DNA from 4 places in the Anaerobacillus sp. ABR4_321 genome. Region 3 is predicted to be linked to each of the others. Evidence: predicted binding sites of a transcription regulator. Region 3 holds the regulator's gene; each other region holds the start of a gene.
The links. The regulator LexA, encoded in region 3, represses DNA repair genes until DNA is damaged. The targets are predictions, from matches to a motif close to CGAACATATGTTCG.

Region 1 (4,577 bases), on a different contig from region 3:
TAAAGCAAACAGTTACCGATGATGAAGGGGACAAGGCTAGTATTACTAGACAAATAACGGTAAATAACCGTGGTCCAGTGGCTGGTTTTAACTTAAACAAGTCAAAGTATTATAAAGGTGAAACCATCTCAATAAATAATTCAGCTTATGATGCTGATGGTGACCCTTTAAATTACGTATACGAAATTACAAGACCAAATGGACAAAAAAGTACATCTAGCTTACCGAACCCATCATTCATCGCGAGTATGCCTGGAACTTACACCATTAAGCAAACTGTCTCTGATCCTTACGGAGGAAGCGACTCTGTAACAAAAACACAGTGGGTTCAAACGCTCCCTACGCCAGGATTTAATACAGACAAATCTTCATATGTAAGAGGAGAAACGATGCACATCTCCTCAACAGCATTCGATGAAGACGGTGGCGGGTTAAGTTACGTATATGACGTGACTGCTCCAGATGGTTCAAAGCGGACGTCTACCGTAGCCGATCCTTCTTTTTCTGTAACTCAGCTTGGAGATTATACAATCAAGCAAACGATTACGGATAATGAAGGCGATGTAGCTTCTATTACGAAGAAAGTAAATGTTCGTAACCGGCCACCGAGTGCAGGGTTTACGCTTGATAAGGTTAAGTATTATAAGGGTGAATCGATCAGAGTAACTCCAACAGCTACAGATCCCGATGGTGACGCTCTTACTTACCGCTACGACGTTACGCGCCCTGACGGAAGTAAGTTCTCGTCAACAACAGCAAATCCTAGCTTTAAAGCAACTGAAACGGGTACCTATACAATTAAACAAACGATTGCTGACCCATACGGAGCTTCAGATAGCACAACGAAAACTCAGTGGGTACAGACTCTTCCCACACCTGGTTTCATTACGGACAAAGGGATCTATGTGAGAGGAGAGACCGTTGACATAACTAATAAAGCATTTGATGAAGATGGCGGTTCTGTAACTGTTTCCTACGAAGTTGAAGCACCTGATGGTCAGAAGAAAACGTACAACAAGCCTAACCCACAATTTAATGTTGAACATAACGGCGATTACACCATCACTCAAACTGTGACGGACGATGAAGGGGACAAAGCGACAGTTACCAAAAAGGTGAATGTCGTCAATCAACCTCCAGAAGCAGGTTTTGATACGGATGCTGCGGAATACTTTATAGGTGATATTGTTCAGGTAACGAGTAACGCTAGTGACCCGGACAATGACCCGCTTACTTACGAGTACATTGTTACGAAGCCAAATGGATCAACGTTTTCCAAAACAACGAAAGACTTTACATTTAAAACTGATCAACTAGGTGAGTACACAATTAAACAAACTGTAAAAGATACGTTTGATGAAACAGATACGATATCGAAGAAAGTATTAATAAAAGATCTTGTCATTACGGGTACAGTAAAGCACACAGCGAAGTGGCAAGAGAAACATACGGCTCTAGGAAATGCACCAAATCAGTTTTATTCCGGAGAAACATTTGTACTTGAAGCGGATATTACTAATTACCCAGCAAATTACGTCAATGTAGAATTTAATGGGAAGCAGGTGAGTGGCCAAAACATGAGGTTATTCACTTCTCTATCAAAACAGTCCGGAACACGTTATACTGGTGAGCTGTATGACCCTGAAATGTCTGAAGCAGACACCATGTTAGCAAGTGGCATCGTAAACTTTGACTTTGAAGTTCAATTTTCAAATGGAACTATCAGACGAGCAACCGTGCCAGTAAGAATAATAGGTTCTGCCTATGAAGCATTCCAGATGCATCAAAGTCATTAGTAGATGCCAATTTAGACAAACATGAATTGTCACAGATTTTGAATATTAGGTCTCAAAACCAATGATGGTAGAAGTGTTGCCATCATTGGTTTTTTATTATTATTAGCAAAAGATTCTTCCTAAAATAAAGATTAATTATGGGGGATTGAAATAGTGAAAACTAAAACCAATATTACATATAGTTTGGTGAATATCGGTAGTTTCTGATCAAATGAATATAGTAAGCATAATGAAAAACAAGAGCACAGAGAACGCTCTTGTTTTTTATATCGTTGTGATGACTTTGGAGGAGGTCTCTCTCACGATATTTATCCATATACTTTCCATATTCTTTACAATTTAATCCCTATAAAAATTGCACCATCAAACTACATTCCATCTAATTTTTAAAAAGATACTTGTTTAAGGAACATATGTTCTGTATCTTAGAATTATGAATGATAACAGAAAAGGACGGTTGAAGATGATTAAAAGTGTTAAATCAGAACATAATGTGTTGCCTCAAATCTATTCAGCGATGGAAACAGTAGAGGTGTTGAACATCTCATATAAGACAGGTACGGGTAACCTGACTACTGTAGTGGGAACTGTACATTTTATCGATTTCTCCAACAAAGAAATTCGTTTAGTGGACTATGAATATAAAGTTCATTATATAAAATGGGTTAACATAAAAAAGATCGATTAAAAGTAAGGAGGCAATAGCGTTGGAAAAAGTGGAAGTGATAAGAGAACCTGGAGCTTTCTGTGATTACTGTTTAAAGGTTGTAGGTAAACATATAGATGCAGTGGGGAAGTTGTACCAGTGGGACGACATGCACAAAGAAAAACGACCTTACTTATTTTGTAGGGAGCATTATATACCTTCTAAAAAGGAAATGGAAAAAAGCATACGTGCCTATTTAGATTGCTATAAATCTTCCGAAAGTAGGAATCGATTACCAAAGGATTCGTTAGAACTCTATAATTACTTAATCACTAAATACTGATCTGTTGCTTTTCTTATTATGAATTTAATTCTAAAGCATACAATGATTTCTAAAAAACCTCTAAATAAGGATAGACAGTCTAATAATAGGATTGGGTAGCAAAGGAGATACTTTTTTAGTTACTCTAAGTTATCAAATTCTAACCTAATTAACGAAGAGTACATTTTATACCGTTATATGTAGCCAACTTACAAAGAAATTGCTTTCATATGTACCAAATTAGGATAAAAAGAGATACAATTAAGTTGTATCTTTTTTATTTTTATTTTATTTATGCAATCTCGTATAGAGATTAGCTGAATATTTATCAAACTAGCGATCTTTGGATCGACGATACCCTTACTTTATTCAAGTATGGTTAAAATTCGTCTCCAGGATCGTTTTTTGTTTGTAAACGTTAGGAGGGAGTGTACCGGGTACTTAAAAAACAAGTTAATTGAGAGACGATTAAAACCGGAGGTGTACGTAATTGGCTCAAGAGGATAAGTATTATCACAGTAGACTGCTTGCTATTAGCTATGTGTTTGATCGACCGATAGAGCAACTTAAAAATAGCTATATCGACGAGAAATATTCAAATTGGATTATTTGGTTATTACTAAGTCCGATTAGAGACATACCTAAAATTAAATCAGTAAGCAATGGAGTGAAAGGTTTATTTAATTTATCACTGGTTCCTATTTTAAGTGCAGCAACGGTGCCTATCTATCTCAATATCCCTGGATTCAATACATCCTTGGATATTGTGATCGGTTACTTACTGGGGTATTTATTTACTCTATTCTTCTATTATAGAAAAATTCTTCAGTTTGATAGTGGGCATTTCCATACTGGTGCTTATAGGAAATTTAGAAATCAAGAGTATCAACTGTTCAGAGCTGCCTTTCTTGATGATAAGAACGATTTTTATTTTAAAGGCCTTTACGATTATCTCGATACAATTTTGAAAAGAGGGGAGAATTTCGATTCTCTTATTACGACTGTAGATACGCGATTGGACAATTATCTCCAAAATGAGAGAGTAGATTACAAGAAACAGGTTGCTATTTTAGAGGATAAATTAAGTCAAACTGAACAATCAGTTAGAGAACTGACAAATGATTATGATGCAATGATTGATGAATTAATTAAAGATAGGGAGCAATTAATGGAGGGTGCGGTTTATGTAATACAGTTGATTAAAGATATCAACATCATACTCTACCGCATCAAAAATAAGCTGTTCTCTACTAAGGATTTGAACCTGGTATCGGGATTTACGTTATATGAAAAGGATGGGGAAATCATGCGACGGATAGAAGATGTCGGTACTACAGGTATTTCTCCAGAAAAGATTCCTTTAGATTCGAACAAATATAGTGAGTGGGGTGTACTTAAGGTTATAAATGATGACCTAAAAACTCCTTTTGTAAATAATCCTTATTCAAACCATTCAATCGTATCCTATCAAATGAAAATGGACTATGGAAAACGATGGGTTTTCAACTTCCATTTTGACAAGAGTGATTTGAAAAGCTATCATCTATTAATAAACGATGATATAATTGAGTCAAGAGAGGTATACAGATTGATTCATGCTCTCTGTTTACTATCACAAGATAGTCAATTATTTCCAAAGGAGGCGGCTAATAAATGAGTGAAAAGAATGGAATAATCGTATTTAAGACTCAATCAGAGATTAATGCCGACCGACGACGGAAGACTGATGAGAAGTTAAAAGCTTTAAGATCACGCGTTGAGGACATTAAACGAGACATCCATAATAATACTAAAGAAAAGTCACCGGTCTAAC
Region 2 (4,577 bases), 410 kb from region 3:
TTTGAAAAAACATACAACAAAGATAAAGCAGAAGCGCTGGATCTTGAGGTCTATACAGCTCTGATGAAATAGCTTCCAACTTTCTATCGATCTTTATTTATGCTTTAATATAGAGTAAGAAATGCAATTCGTGCTGTCACATTAAATGACACTCGCATCATGAAACGAGGTTGATTCCCATATGGAGTGGGGAATGATTATTGATTCTTTAAACGAAGAGACGATAAAAGAATGGCTTAACCAGTATGCTGCACTTGGTCCATTGCCAGGCATCCTGCTACCGATGCTAGAAGCAGTGCTCCCGATATTGCCATTGTTTCTTTTTGTGGCCGGTAATGCTGCAGCCTACGGTTTTTGGTATGGGTCACTTCTTTCATGGTTAGGTGCATCCCTAGGTGCATTGCTCGTTTTTATTGTCGTAAGAAAACTTGCAAGACAGCGGTTCATGGGTTTGATCACAAGGCATAAGAAGATCGATAAGACGCTAAGGTGGATCGAGCGACATGGGTTTGGCATGGTGTTCCTCTTACTGTGCTTTCCATTCACACCATCAGCCCTCATCAACGTTGTCGCTGGACTTTCAAATATGAGTATCAGAAGTTTTGTACTAGCTGTTCTTCTTGGAAAAATGGTCATGATCGCCATCGTTTCATTCATCGGACATGACGTGTTTTCGTTAATCCATCAACCACTGCAATTGGTGCTGATCGTCCTCGCCATCGGTTTATTATGGGGTGCAGGGAAGATCATCGAGCTCAAGCTGAATCAGCGACCAAGAAAAACAAGAATGGAAGATCAATCAAGATAAGCCATGCCGGTAGCGGCATGGCTTTTGTTTTGATGTTAGAGCGGTAAGTTAGCCAATAAAATTCGATTTTGGCTAATAAAACTTAGATTTGGACAATAAAACATGATTTTAGCTAATAAATAGAGATTTTGGACAATAACAGGTTTGTTTTAGGGTGTACTGCTTATTTCGCAGGGAGCTTTGGTAAAGATATCAGCGATAATTGGACGGATATCAGCGAAATTTCTGATATATCAGCGATAATGATGGTTTTATCAGCGCTTTTTTAAATATATCAGCGAAAATGAGGATTTTATCGGCGAACTGAGGTTTACAGGCTGCGACTGCTCCGTTTCTAACCGCTCGCCTCCGCTTTTCGTGTCCAGCTGCGGTGGCCAAATACTCCGGTAGTTTCAGAAGAGCGATTGAGACAAAAAGCGTCTCATTCGCTCTTCTTCCAACTCCCTGCGTATTTAAACCGGCCACCTCCGCTTTTCATGTCTAGCTGCGGTGGCCAGGCTCTCGAGACGCTTCAGCATTGTGGTTGAACACAAAAAGCGTGTTCATCCACAACGCTTCCAGCGCTTGTCGAGCCTAAACGGGCCACCTCCGCTTTTCGCTATGTCCAGCTGCGACTCGCAGAAACTACGCTATTTCACTCTTTCAACTGAACACAAAGAACGTGTTCAATTTCAAGAGTTCCAATAGCTCCGTTTCTAACCGCTCGTCTCCGCTTTTCATGTCCAGCTGCGGTGGCCAGGCTCTCGAGACGCTTCAGCATTGTGGTTGAACACAAAAAGCGTGTTCATCCACAACGCTTCCAGCGCTTGTCGAGCCTAAACGGGCCACCTCCGCTTTTCGGTATGTCCAGCTGCGGTGGCCAAATACTCCGGTAGTTTCAGAAGAGCGATTGAGACAAAAAGACGTCTCATTCGCTCTTCTTCCAACTCCCTGCGTATTTAAACGGGCCACCTCCGCTTTTCGATGTCCAGCTGCGCCTCGCAGAAACTACGCTATTTCACTCTTTCAACTGAACACAAAGAACGTGTTCAATTCCAAGAGTTCCAATAGCTCCGTTTCTACCCGCTCGTCTCCGCTTTTCGCACTAAAAATACTTCTTCTTATCCCTCTCTTCCTTCAGAATCTCCACAGCTTCTCTGAACCTTTGGGAGTGGACGATTTCTCGTTCTCTTAGGAAGGCGAGGGAGTCGTTTAGGTCTGGGTCGTCGGAGAGGTCGATGATCCATTGGTAGGTGGCTCGGGCTTTTTCTTCGGCGGCGATGTCTTCGTAAAGGTCAGCGATCGGGTCGCCTTTTGCTGCGATGTAGCTTGCTGTCCATGGGACGCCGGCTGCGTTTTGATAAAAGAGTGCTCTGTCGTGGTTTGCGTAGTGCGCGCCGAGTCCAGCTTCTTTCATTTGGTCAGGTGTTGCATCTTTCGTTAGTTTATAAACCATCGTTGCAATCATTTCGAGATGAGCGAATTCTTCTGTACCGATATCGGTTAGAAGTCCTACGACTTTATCTGGGATCGTGTAACGTTGATTTAAGTATCGGAGGGCAGCGGCGAGTTCGCCATCTGCGCCTCCGTATTGCTCAATTAGAAACTTCGCAAGCATCGGATTACATGTGCTTACCTTTACTGGATATTGCAGTTTCTTTTCATAAACCCACAAAAGCACTCATCCTTTCCAAATTAAACTTGCCACGGCCATGGGGTATCATTCCAGTTCCACGGGTAGCTGCTGTAGCTTAATCCGTACTGTAGAAGAGGTCCGTAATCTTTTTCATACCTCTTCCTTAATTGCTTCCTCAATTTTGCAAACTCATTGAACTGCTTGATCGCATCGATGTCATTCGGGTGGGTGTCGAGGTAGAGCGTTAGTTCTAACAGCACAAAGTCAGTAGCCTGAAGCTCTTCGAGTAACTCGTAATACTCGTTCGGTAGCTGTTTGTGCTTCATCGTTAGCCCTCCTTATTCTTTTCGTAAGGGTCATAGAACACTTTCCAGAGCGTTCCTGCTGCGAGCGCTTCTCGTGGCGAAAACTGCTCGAGTCCTGGAGGTTGGAAACCTAAGTAAAGGTTTGGAGGCGTAGAGTAAGATTTCACTCGAATCGGCTTACACGGGTCAAAGGGGCTAATATAAGGTTCGTAATATTTCCTATTGGTGTACATCGTTCCCCTCCTACAAATTCGATTGGCTACCTTATTAGATGTATGTTTTTTCCTTATAAAAGATGTTCGCTCCATGAAAAAAGCACCTCCACTCATTGGAGGTGCTTGGCTGGCTTACATTTTGTTTACGGTGTTATTCCATTTAGCTAACGCGTTTTTTAATTCGTGAAGATCTAACTCAAACGGATAGTTGTTGTGGACGCTCGTTTTCTGTGATTCATCGAGCTTTTCGTAACTATGCACAAATTCTGTCATATCTCTCGTAATCCGGTTGAGCTCCCATTTAAATGTATCCATCTCTTTATTTTCCATGTCCAAAACTCCTTTTCAAAAGTTGTGCTTAGTACTCTATACCCTTACAGTTTTCCCTGAAACCTACTGAGACGATCACTCAATAATTGGAAAACAGAATGCGAACGTATCTTCTTATGAAGTCTATTAAATTGCGAAAAAACGTGAGATAATGGGATAGTTAGTACACGTGTACGGGAGGAGAAACGAATGGGAGTTCAATTTATTATAGGTCGATCGGGGAGCGGAAAAACCGATCACTGTCTTACTGACATTCAGCGTGAGTTGACCGAACGTCCTCTTGGGGAGACGATGATCTACTTAGTTCCAGAACAGATGACGTTTCAGTCAGAGTATGAGCTCGTACATAACCGTAATTTAAAAGGCATGATTCGTGCTCAAGTGTTCAGTTTTACACGTCTTGCATGGAAAGTCCTTCAAGAGACAGGTGGTATGGCGAGGCCGCATTTAACGTCTGTCGGTACGAGTATGATGCTCAGACATATTATTGAAGAAAATAAAGCACAATTGAGAATTTATCAACGTTCGTCAGACAAAACAGGCTATATCGATCAGTTGAATGATATGGTCACTGAATTTAAGCGTTACTGCCTCGAGCCAGATCATATAAAAAGTTACGCTGATGATTACTATACAACCGACGATCGAAGTCTTCTACGAGACAAGCTCTATGACCTTCACCTTGTATACGAAGCATTTCAACGAGCGATGATCGGTCATTATTTAGATTCGGAAGATTACCTTCAGCTGCTAGCTGAGAAAATCTCTGAATCACAGTATCTAGAGAATGCCGCGATTTGGGTGGATGGGTTCCATAGCTTTACACCTCAGGAGCTTCTCGTTTTACAAGCTTTGATGAAAAAAGGTGCGGATATCACGTTTACCATCACGATGGATACCGAAATGAATCCAGCTTCTGTCCATGAACTAGATCTTTTTCACGAGCCAGCGACAACGTACCAGACCCTTCTTCAAATGGCGAATGAAGAAGGGATCGACGTAAAGGCACCAGAGCTACTAACCAACCAAAAGAGGTACCAAAACAACGAGCTTCGTCATTTAGAAGCAAATTACGGAGAACGCCCTCCTGTCCTTTATACAGGAGAGCTTCAGCATATAAAAGTCAATCATGCGGTGAATATTCGATCTGAAGTTGAAGCTGCAGCAAGAGAGACGCTCAGGCTTGTACGAGACGAAGGCTATCGATACAGAGATATCTCTGTGATGGTCAGGGATATGTCAACGTATTACGAGCTTGTTGAAACGATTTTTACAGATCATGGAATCCCTATCTTCTCTGACCA
Region 3 (4,577 bases):
TCTACTCAGAAGAAGTGAAAGATGCGAGGCCTCATCTCACATTGGGACATTATTACGAGTTAGATAAAGAGGCATTCATTGAAGGTATGAAAACATTTTATGAAGCAAAAGGTTGCTTCGAAATTACATTTAATACGATTGGATCCTTTTTAAATTATCAAACCCTATTTCTATCACCTACACATACAAAAAAACTATTAGAGCTGCATTCAAATCACCATGATTTTTTTAGTGAGTTAAGTACGAATGCCAATCCATACTATGAACCTGATCAATGGATACCGCATTGTACGTTGGCAAATAACTTATCATCCGATAAACTCTCTGAAGCATTCAACTATTGTATGAAACGAATTCAAACGATTGAAGGAAGAGTTGAAGAAATTGCACTTATTGAATTGGTAGATGAAGAAGGCTTTGATGCTCCTATAATCTATAAAAAGCCATTAAAAGAGTAGTGATTCTTGATAGAAAATGTTTATTTGGAAGGAAAACAGCTACAAGAAGCTGTTTTTCTGTTAAGTAAAAGATTTGAAGATGTACTTAATTCCATCCCATAAAGCTAAGCTCGCTATTACGACTAAAATCAGTTTAGCAGTATTTTTCACTAGGCACCTCCAAAGCTTTGTAACTGTAGTACGTACTAAATATGAGAAAAGTTTCGGTTCTTTAAAAGGTGTAGTGTAAGCATCGAAATGTGAAGGCGGTAGAAGAGAATGATATGGGTTATGACTCAAAATCTTGAAAGCTTCGTGAATGTGAAAGAAATAACTGTAAAAGATAACATGATCGAAGGGGTCATAGAGAGAAGATTCTTCATCGAATGGAAAAAGACGTTAGGAACGTTTGAATCGAACGAAAGAGCATTGGAAGTGCTTAAGGAATTGTATAATGGTATCGATGAAAGAGTCGGGAATATTACAAAGGTAGTAATACCATTAAAATAACGTGAACTCTCCGTAATCAAAAAACTGTCTCGATAAACAATCGAGACAGTTTTTTGTGAATCTATAAGATTACTTTTTATATTGATCAATTTTTAGCTGTAATTTTCTTGCGATAACGTCAGATGAATCGTTCAGCTCTTGGTTTGTTAACGTCACTTTTGCAATGCTTTCGTCCATTTCCAAAGCTTCTGCAAACAATCCTCCGAGTCCGCGAGCGCGGCGATCGACTTCAAGCATGACATCTAAATGGTTATCGTGTAAAAAGAAGATCACTTCGAGTTCATCTAAGTAAGCGCGATATTTCCCGCTAGGCGTGAATTCAAACTCTTGAACATAGCCGTAGCGAGACTGCTCCATTTCCACCTTTTTCACATGGAAGCCCAGGTAGCTTTCTAATGCTTCGATTACTTTTTTTACATGTGGATGTGGAGAAACTTGAATAAGGTCTCTATCTTTTGGATCAAGCGCCATCGGGATGTCTAGGCCTGTCTCAAACCATACTGGAAGCCTTCCGAGTGAAGCTGGCGTGTCGTATGGCAGTTGAATGGAAAACGGAATTTCTTTCGTTTCACCTTCTGAGATCTTCTCCTGATCAGCAACCTTATATTTCTTTAGCGCCACTTTTTCTCTTACTTTTTTATCATCTACTTCACGGATAGCTTCTGTCATAAGGAAGATATGAATCGCATCGATCGATTGCTCGATTTCACCACCCTTTATGACTACTTTACCATTAACGGTTTCCCCCGGAACGAAATAATCCTTCTCTAACTGCGTATCAACCTTTGCAGCACCTACTCCGACACTTGCTAGAAACTTCTTAAACATGATTTTCCACCTTTCATAATTAGCTGTTTCCTGATTATACGATAAGAGATAAAGAAAGGATTCGTGTTTTTAGAATAAAAAATAAGAAGCGCAATTTGCGCTTCTAGTGGATTGAACGAAATACACCGATGACTTTACCTAGAATGGAAACTGAATCAAGGATGATCGGCTCCATCGATGAATTCTCTGGTTGTAGGCGGAAGTAGTTGCTTTCTTTAAAGAATCGCTTAACCGTAGCTTCGCTATCTTCCGTCATCGCAACAACAATATCTCCGTTGTTCGCAGTAGGCTGTTGTTTCACAATTACCATGTCACCGTTATAAATGCCAGCTTCGATCATACTGTCACCTTCGATGATTAGCATGAACGTGTGCTCGTCATCTTGTACAAAGTGTTCTGGTAGAGGAAAATACTCTTCAACATTTTCGATCGCCGTTATCGGTTGGCCGGCAGTTACTTTACCAATGACCGGAATGTTCACCGTTTCTGGACGAGGAATATCGATCGTTTCATCTAGTCCGAGTACTTCGATTGCTCTTGGTTTCGTTGGGTCGCGTCGGATGTAACCTTTCTTCTCAAGTCTTGCAAGGTGTCCGTGGACAGTTGAGCTTGAAGCGAGTCCTACAGCTTCACCAATTTCTCTAACGGAGGGTGGATAACCCTTTTGTTTCACTTCGACTTTAATAAAGTCCAGAATATCCTGCTGACGGTTTGATAGTTTCATATCTCTGGCACCTCGTTCCAATCTATCTATTTGTTAGTAGTATACCAGAATTTTTGTTCGCATACAAACATAAGTTCGAAAATTCAGTTGACACGAACAGAGGTTCTGTTTATACTGAAACCAGAACAAATATTCGTATTCGGGGTGATTGGGATGAGAAAACAAGCTAGAGGCTTGTCTGGAATTGATTTTCTTGTCATTATATCTTTTGTGGCCGTATTAATATTCGTGTTTGTATCATTGAGAGCAGCAGCTGCTGAAGGGTATGATCGTTATACTGAAATTGAATTAGAGCGGGGAGATACTGTTCTTGAAATCGCAGAAGAATATCGTGATGCACATGAGCTGTCTGACCGTAATTTTATCAGCTGGGTGGAAGAAGCGAACAAAATAGATGCAGATCGAATAGTAGCAGGAGATACACTTATCATTCCTGTTGAGGCAAATGCAACAGCGCTGGGGGTAAAGGAAAAGTAATGAATGCAATCATATACTGTCGGGTAAGTACAAAGAAAGAAACACAGGAATCATCACTTGCCAGGCAAAAAGAAGAGCTGCAAAGATTTGCAGCTCAATCTGGTTTTACAGTACATAAAGTGATCGAGGAAAAGCACAGTGGATATGACATTGATCGAAATGGCATCTTAGAAGTTTTAGATTTGTTGAAAGAAGGCTCAGCAGACGTTCTTCTTATTCAAGATGAAACAAGATTAGGAAGAGGAAATGCTAAGATCGCCCTGCTTCATGCAGTCCATAAGTATGGCGGAACGATTTATACAGTAAACCAGAACGGTGAGCTACAGCTATCTGAAGCTGATTCGATGGTCCTTGAAATCGTAAGTATCGTTGAGGAGTTTCAAAGAAAACTACATAACCTTAAAATAAAGCGAGGAATGGAGAAAGCGGTACGAGAGGGGTATAAGCCTCAGCGGAATTTAAGTGACCAACGGCACGGTGGAAGGGAACGAAAGATTGTTCCGATCGAAGAAATAGTGAATTTACGTGATAGAGGGTTAACGTTCCACGAGATTGCCGCTACGTTAAAAGGGTTTGGTTATGAAGCATCAAAAGCAACGGTTCATAGGCGCTACAAGGAGCATGTTGACGAATTGGAGAAGAAGCTATAAACTTGCCTGTGGTAACGACTTACGTTAGGATAAAAGTAATTAGATGTTATAAAGGAGTTATTTCTGTATGTTATCACAGGATAAAATAAAGCGAATTAATGAGCTCTCAAGAAAATCAAAAGAGTCTCAACTAACAGATCAAGAGAAAAAAGAACAAAAAGATCTTCGTCAAGAATATCTTCAAAGTCTTCGTTCTTCCTTTGAAAACCAACTTCATTCCATTAAGGTAGTGGATGAGACGGGCGATGACGTTACACCTGACAAGCTAAAAGAGAGTAAAAAAAATAGAGGTCCGATTCAGTAAAAATAGCCTAATTTTGCATTTCGCAAAATTAGGCTATTTTTTTGGTTGCAATTTTTAGAAAATTCGTTATACTGTACTATAACAAGGTGTTATATTACAAAGAGAGAGGATGGATAGGATGTTTGTTGTAACGGATTCAGCGGCTGAGTTTTACAAGAATGAAATGGAGCTTAATAATGGGGATTGTTTAAGACTTTTTGTAAGGTACGCTGGGAGTGGAGATAGCGGTGGATTTTCACTAGGAGTAATGTCTGATAAGCCTGCTACAGACGATTTCAAAAAAGAAGTTGGGGGAATCACTTACTTCGTGAAGCCGGGAGATGAATGGTTCGTTGATCGAATGAAACTAGATTATGATGCGAAGTGCGGTGGCGTTCTTTGCGACCTACCGAGCATGGCATAACATAAACCTGTACTATAACATAGATGTTATAGTACAGGTTTTTTAGTTTCGACAAAACTAGTGGAAACTGAACTACAGGTATAGACAATCATCTTAATGAATTTCCTTTATACTTATGTTTATTATACAAGGTAGACAGGAGGAATCGTTATGAGGCATTATGAGATGCACTTGATCAAGCAAGAAATAGCCGTTCAATATGGTGGAAAAGAACTCCTGTTATATCAACTATTTAATGAAAGAA
Region 4 (4,577 bases), 830 kb from region 3:
CGTCATGCGTTTAGTAAGAACAAAGGCAACATGGGCGAGAACGGATGCGTAGCTTTTTTATTCGATCGTAAAGGGCTGTTTGTTATCGATCGAGCTGAAAATGATGCAGATGCTGATGAGTTGATGTTAGAAGTAATCGATGCAGGAGCAGAGGAAATGGAGACCCATGAAGATTCATTCGAAATCTATACGGATGCACAGGAATATCAAGCAGTAAAGGAAGAGCTTGAGAAGAGAAATATTATCTTTTCGTCTGCAGAAATTACGATGATTCCTCAAACATACGCTCCTCTTGGGGAAGAAGATGGAGTCGATATGTTAAAACTGATCGACATGCTCGAGGATAATGACGATGTTCAAGAGGTATATCATAATGCTGAGATAAGTGACGAGGTATATGAGAAGTTTTGAAGAGCTACATGGTGATGTAGTTCTTTTTTTTGTACATATTATCTTCACTGCTGGGCACGCTAACAGAATCTAAAAGAAAGGTGCTAAAAATTGTGAAAAACCTATTCGGCTTTTTAGTAGTGCTTATTCTGATTATGGGTTCTTTGCCAGCACATGTACTGGCGGTTGAAAATGCCCAGAGTGAGCGTGAATTTGATGAAAAGCATTATCATATGGATGGACCTATGGTTATTGAAGTAATCCTAAGAACTAACTATGCAGATGGAGTTTCCACGGAGCAATCCATTCAAAAAACCGTCTGGTCTATGGAAGATTTCTGGAGTGAGTATGCGGGATGGCAGCTTGTTAACCAAGATCACGGTAAAATGGTCTTTGAACGCAAAATTGAAGATATTTCCCCGGCTATGAAGGAGAATGGTCATTTCGGACTTACAGATGATGGCGTTCTCACGATTTTTGAAGGAAAGCCAGATGAACAGAAAGTCATACAAACGTTCTTTCAAATCGACGTTGGTAAAGTAGAAAGCTCCAGACTTAAGGAGCTTGCTGAAGGTATTCCGATAGAGTCCTGGTATAACTTTGAAGACATGCTCCATACGTTTTATAAAATAAAGAAATCACAACCTGTCCGTTAGGATGGGTTGTTTGATTTTTAGAGTAAAATGTGAGACTCGCAGAAACTCCGATAATTCTCTCTTTCAACAGAACGCAAGTGTTCTATTTCAAGAGTTCCAATATCTCCGTTTCTAAACGCTCACCTACACTTTTCATGCCTAAACGCCCTCTTCCGCTTTTCGTGTGATCCAGCTGCAGAGGGCAGGCTCTCGATCGCTTCACCTTATCAATTGAACACAAAGGGCGTGTTCATTTGATAAGGCTCCAGCGCTTGTCGAGCCTAATCGCCCTCTTCCGCTTTTCGTATGATCCAGCTGCAGAGGCCAAATACTCCGGTAGTTTCGAAATGTAGATTGAGACAAAAAGCGTCTCATTCTACATTCCTCCAACTCCCTGCGTATTTAAACGGCCTCTTCCGCTTTTCTTATAATATGATAAAATAAAAAGATATAGAAATGCATGTTCGTATGCGATGGGGAGAGAGTTTTTTGATTGAGTATATTAAAGGTAATGTTGAATATATAGATACTGAGTATATTGTTATCGAATCGAATTCGATTGGGTATAAAGTTTTTTGTGGGAATCCGTTTACGTTTCAGAGGTATAGAGGTCAGTCTATTCAGATTTTTACGCATCATTATGTGAGGGAGGATCTTATTGCGCTTTATGGTTTTCCGACGAGAGAAGAGCGTCTTTTGTTTGAGAAGCTTTTGAATGTTTCAGGTATCGGTCCTAAGGGAGCGCTTGCGATTTTAGCTACAGGCGAGCCTGATAAAGTAGTTAGTGCGATCGAGTTAGAGGATGAGAAGTTCTTGACGAAGTTTCCAGGTGTCGGGAAGAAAACAGCTCGTCAGATCATACTTGATCTGAAAGGAAAATTAAAAGGATTCGGTGAGCCGCAGGAAGGTCTTTTCGCTGTGGAAGAGACAGAAGAAGATGGTACGCATGAACTTGAAGAAGCCATCGAAGCTTTGAAGGCACTTGGCTATGCTGAACGAGAAATTAAGAAAATAAAGCCTGGGCTTCAGGAAGAAGTGCTTTCGACAGATCAATATATTAAAAAAGCGCTTCAGCTTATGCTGAATCGTTAAGGAGGGGTCATAGTGGAAGAACGCATTCTATCAGGTGAGCAGGTCGGTGATGACTCATCCGTAGAATATAGCCTCCGTCCGCAGCGATTAAGTCAGTACATAGGTCAGGAGAAGGTGAAGCGTAATCTAGAGGTGTTTATTGAAGCGGCGAAAATGCGAGAGGAGCCACTAGATCACGTATTGTTATATGGTCCACCAGGACTTGGGAAGACGACTCTTTCTGCAATTATAGCAACTGAAATGGAAGTGAATCTCCGGACGACGTCTGGTCCAGCGATTGAGCGACCAGGAGATCTTGCTGCCATTTTAACGGCACTTGAACCTGGAGACGTTCTTTTTATCGATGAGATTCATCGCTTGCCACGAAGTGTTGAAGAAGTACTGTACCCTGCTATGGAGGATTATTGTCTTGATATTGTTATAGGAAAGGGTGAGACTGCAAGATCGGTGCGTCTTGATCTCCCGCCTTTCACATTAGTTGGGGCAACGACGAGAGCTGGACTCTTAACTGCCCCTCTTCGTGACAGATTTGGAGTACTCAGTAGATTGGAGTACTATCAAGAGGATGAATTGCAAACAATACTCATGCGTACTGCTGATATCTTTGAAGTTGAAATGGATGAGGAAGCAGCTGTAGAGCTCGCTAGAAGATCACGCGGTACTCCTCGTATCGCCAATCGTCTTTTGAAGCGGGTAAGAGACTTTGCCCAAGTAAAAGGAGATGGGGTTATCTCGCTTTCCCTTTCTACTCAAGCATTAGAGATGATGCAGGTCGACCCTCTAGGACTTGATCATATCGATCATAAGCTTCTACTGGCTATCATTGAAAAATTCCGGGGTGGACCCGTTGGTGTCGATACGATCGCTGCTACGATCGGAGAAGAAAGTCATACGATCGAAGACGTTTACGAGCCGTATCTAATGCAGATCGGTTTCTTGCAGCGTACGCCAAGGGGACGCATGGTCACGCATCGCGTATATGACCATTTTGGTTTGAAGGAGCCTGAATGACATGGAGATTTCAAAGCTTTTTATTACGCTAGGAATCGTCTTTCTTGTTATTGGAATGCTATGGTCATTCATTGGGAAGATGCCAGGCGATATCGTGATTAAGAAAGGAAATACAACGTTTTTCTTTCCGATCGTCACGTCGATTGTCGTGAGTGTCTTGCTTTCACTTCTCTTTTTTATAATCGGCAGATTTCGATAATGGATGAAGCTATGGTAAGATCGATTGGTGGAATAGATATTTTTGAAGAACAGTGGTGAAATAAATGGACGTTAAAGATTTTGATTTTGAACTCCCTGAACATCTTATCGCTCAGACTCCATTGAAAGAGCGTGCTAAATCACGTTTGATGGTGCTTGATCCTGCAGCTGAAAAGATGGCCCACCGTGAGTTTTTAAATCTAGAAGAATATATTAAGCCAGGTGACTGTCTAGTATTAAACGATACGAGAGTTATGCCTGCAAGGTTATATGGTATGAAGGAAGAGACAGGAGCTAAGATGGAAGTTCTTCTTCTAAAGCAAATTGAAGGAGACCGATGGGAAACACTTGTAAAGCCTGCAAAGAGGGTGAAGCTTGGAACAAAGCTTACGTTTGGTGATGGCAGGTTAACGGCTGAGTGTGTGGAAACATTGGAGCACGGAGGACGTGTCTTCGAATTCGATTATGATGGTGTTTTCTATGAAGTGTTAGACCAGCTTGGCGAAATGCCGCTTCCGCCGTATATTACAGAAACATTGGATGACCAGGATCGCTACCAAACTGTTTTTGCCAAGCATCGTGGTTCCGCCGCAGCTCCTACTGCCGGCCTTCATTTTACTGAAGAGATGTTATCGATGCTTGAAGAGAAGGGTGTTCACATTGCCTTTCTAACGCTTCATGTTGGGTTAGGTACGTTCCGACCAGTCTCTGTTGATAATATTTATGAGCATGAAATGCACGGTGAGTTTTATCAACTAACAAAAGGAACGGCCGATCTATTGAACCGAGTGAAAGAGCAAGGCGGTCGTATCATTTCTGTTGGAACAACTTCGACTAGAACGCTTGAAACAGTTGCTTCTAATCATAACGGTGTTTTTGAAGAATCTTCTGGATGGACAGATATCTTCATTTATCCAGGGTATGAATTCAAAGCCATCGATGGATTGATCACAAACTTTCATCTGCCGCAATCCACGTTGATCATGCTCGTCAGCGCACTTGCAGGAAGACAGTTTGTTTTGTCTGCTTATAAAGAAGCGGTCGAAGAACAGTACCGTTTCTTTAGTTTCGGTGACGCCATGCTGATTTTGGAAGGGAGTTTGAAAGAATGACGGAACCAATCCGCTACGAATTAATAAAAACATGTAAACAAAGTGGTGCCCGCTTAGGGAAGCTCCACACACCTCATGGAACATTTGAAACACCGATGTTTATGCCAGTCGGCACACTTGCGACTGTTAAAACAATGAG

Region 1: a site for LexA is predicted at 2,203-2,216, ahead of ACXADT_RS21935 (YolD-like family protein). Genes of this name have one in related genera too.
Region 2: a site for LexA is predicted at 3,375-3,388, ahead of addB (helicase-exonuclease AddAB subunit AddB). Genes of this name have one in related genera too.
Region 4: a site for LexA is predicted at 1,479-1,492, ahead of ruvA (Holliday junction branch migration protein RuvA). Genes of this name have one in related genera too.

Annotation. Positions count from the first base shown of each region.
Region 1 is NZ_JBSWTK010000012.1:32,709-37,285, reverse strand. It holds gene ACXADT_RS21940 (hypothetical protein) at 1-1,796, shown strand, start outside; gene ACXADT_RS21935 (YolD-like family protein) at 2,260-2,484, shown strand; gene ACXADT_RS21930 (hypothetical protein) at 2,504-2,785, shown strand; gene ACXADT_RS21925 (hypothetical protein) at 3,255-4,421, shown strand; gene ACXADT_RS21920 (hypothetical protein) at 4,418-4,576, shown strand.
Region 2 is NZ_JBSWTK010000001.1:3,184,276-3,188,852, reverse strand. It holds gene ACXADT_RS16580 (pyridoxamine 5'-phosphate oxidase family protein) at 1-72, shown strand, start outside; gene ACXADT_RS16575 (TVP38/TMEM64 family protein) at 194-808, shown strand; gene cotJC (spore coat protein CotJC) at 1,893-2,462, opposite strand; gene ACXADT_RS16565 (spore coat protein CotJB) at 2,483-2,749, opposite strand; gene ACXADT_RS16560 (spore coat associated protein CotJA) at 2,752-2,961, opposite strand; gene ACXADT_RS16555 (hypothetical protein) at 3,076-3,273, opposite strand; gene addB (helicase-exonuclease AddAB subunit AddB) at 3,463-4,577, shown strand, end outside.
Region 3 is NZ_JBSWTK010000001.1:2,777,658-2,782,234, reverse strand. It holds gene ACXADT_RS14510 (2'-5' RNA ligase family protein) at 1-458, shown strand, start outside; gene ACXADT_RS14505 (hypothetical protein) at 717-947, shown strand; gene ACXADT_RS14500 (sporulation protein) at 1,017-1,775, opposite strand; gene lexA (transcriptional repressor LexA) at 1,879-2,499, opposite strand; gene yneA (cell division suppressor protein YneA) at 2,653-2,976, shown strand; gene ACXADT_RS14485 (YneB family resolvase-like protein) at 2,976-3,626, shown strand; gene ACXADT_RS14480 (DUF896 domain-containing protein) at 3,694-3,930, shown strand; gene ACXADT_RS14475 (HesB/YadR/YfhF family protein) at 4,049-4,333, shown strand; gene sirA (sporulation inhibitor of replication protein SirA) at 4,484-4,577, shown strand, end outside.
Region 4 is NZ_JBSWTK010000001.1:1,945,119-1,949,695, forward strand. It holds gene ACXADT_RS09955 (YebC/PmpR family DNA-binding transcriptional regulator) at 1-411, shown strand, start outside; gene ACXADT_RS09960 (BofC C-terminal domain-containing protein) at 504-1,046, shown strand; gene ruvA (Holliday junction branch migration protein RuvA) at 1,515-2,117, shown strand; gene ruvB (Holliday junction branch migration DNA helicase RuvB) at 2,130-3,128, shown strand; gene ACXADT_RS09975 (DUF2905 domain-containing protein) at 3,130-3,327, shown strand; gene queA (tRNA preQ1(34) S-adenosylmethionine ribosyltransferase-isomerase QueA) at 3,392-4,438, shown strand; gene tgt (tRNA guanosine(34) transglycosylase Tgt) at 4,435-4,577, shown strand, end outside.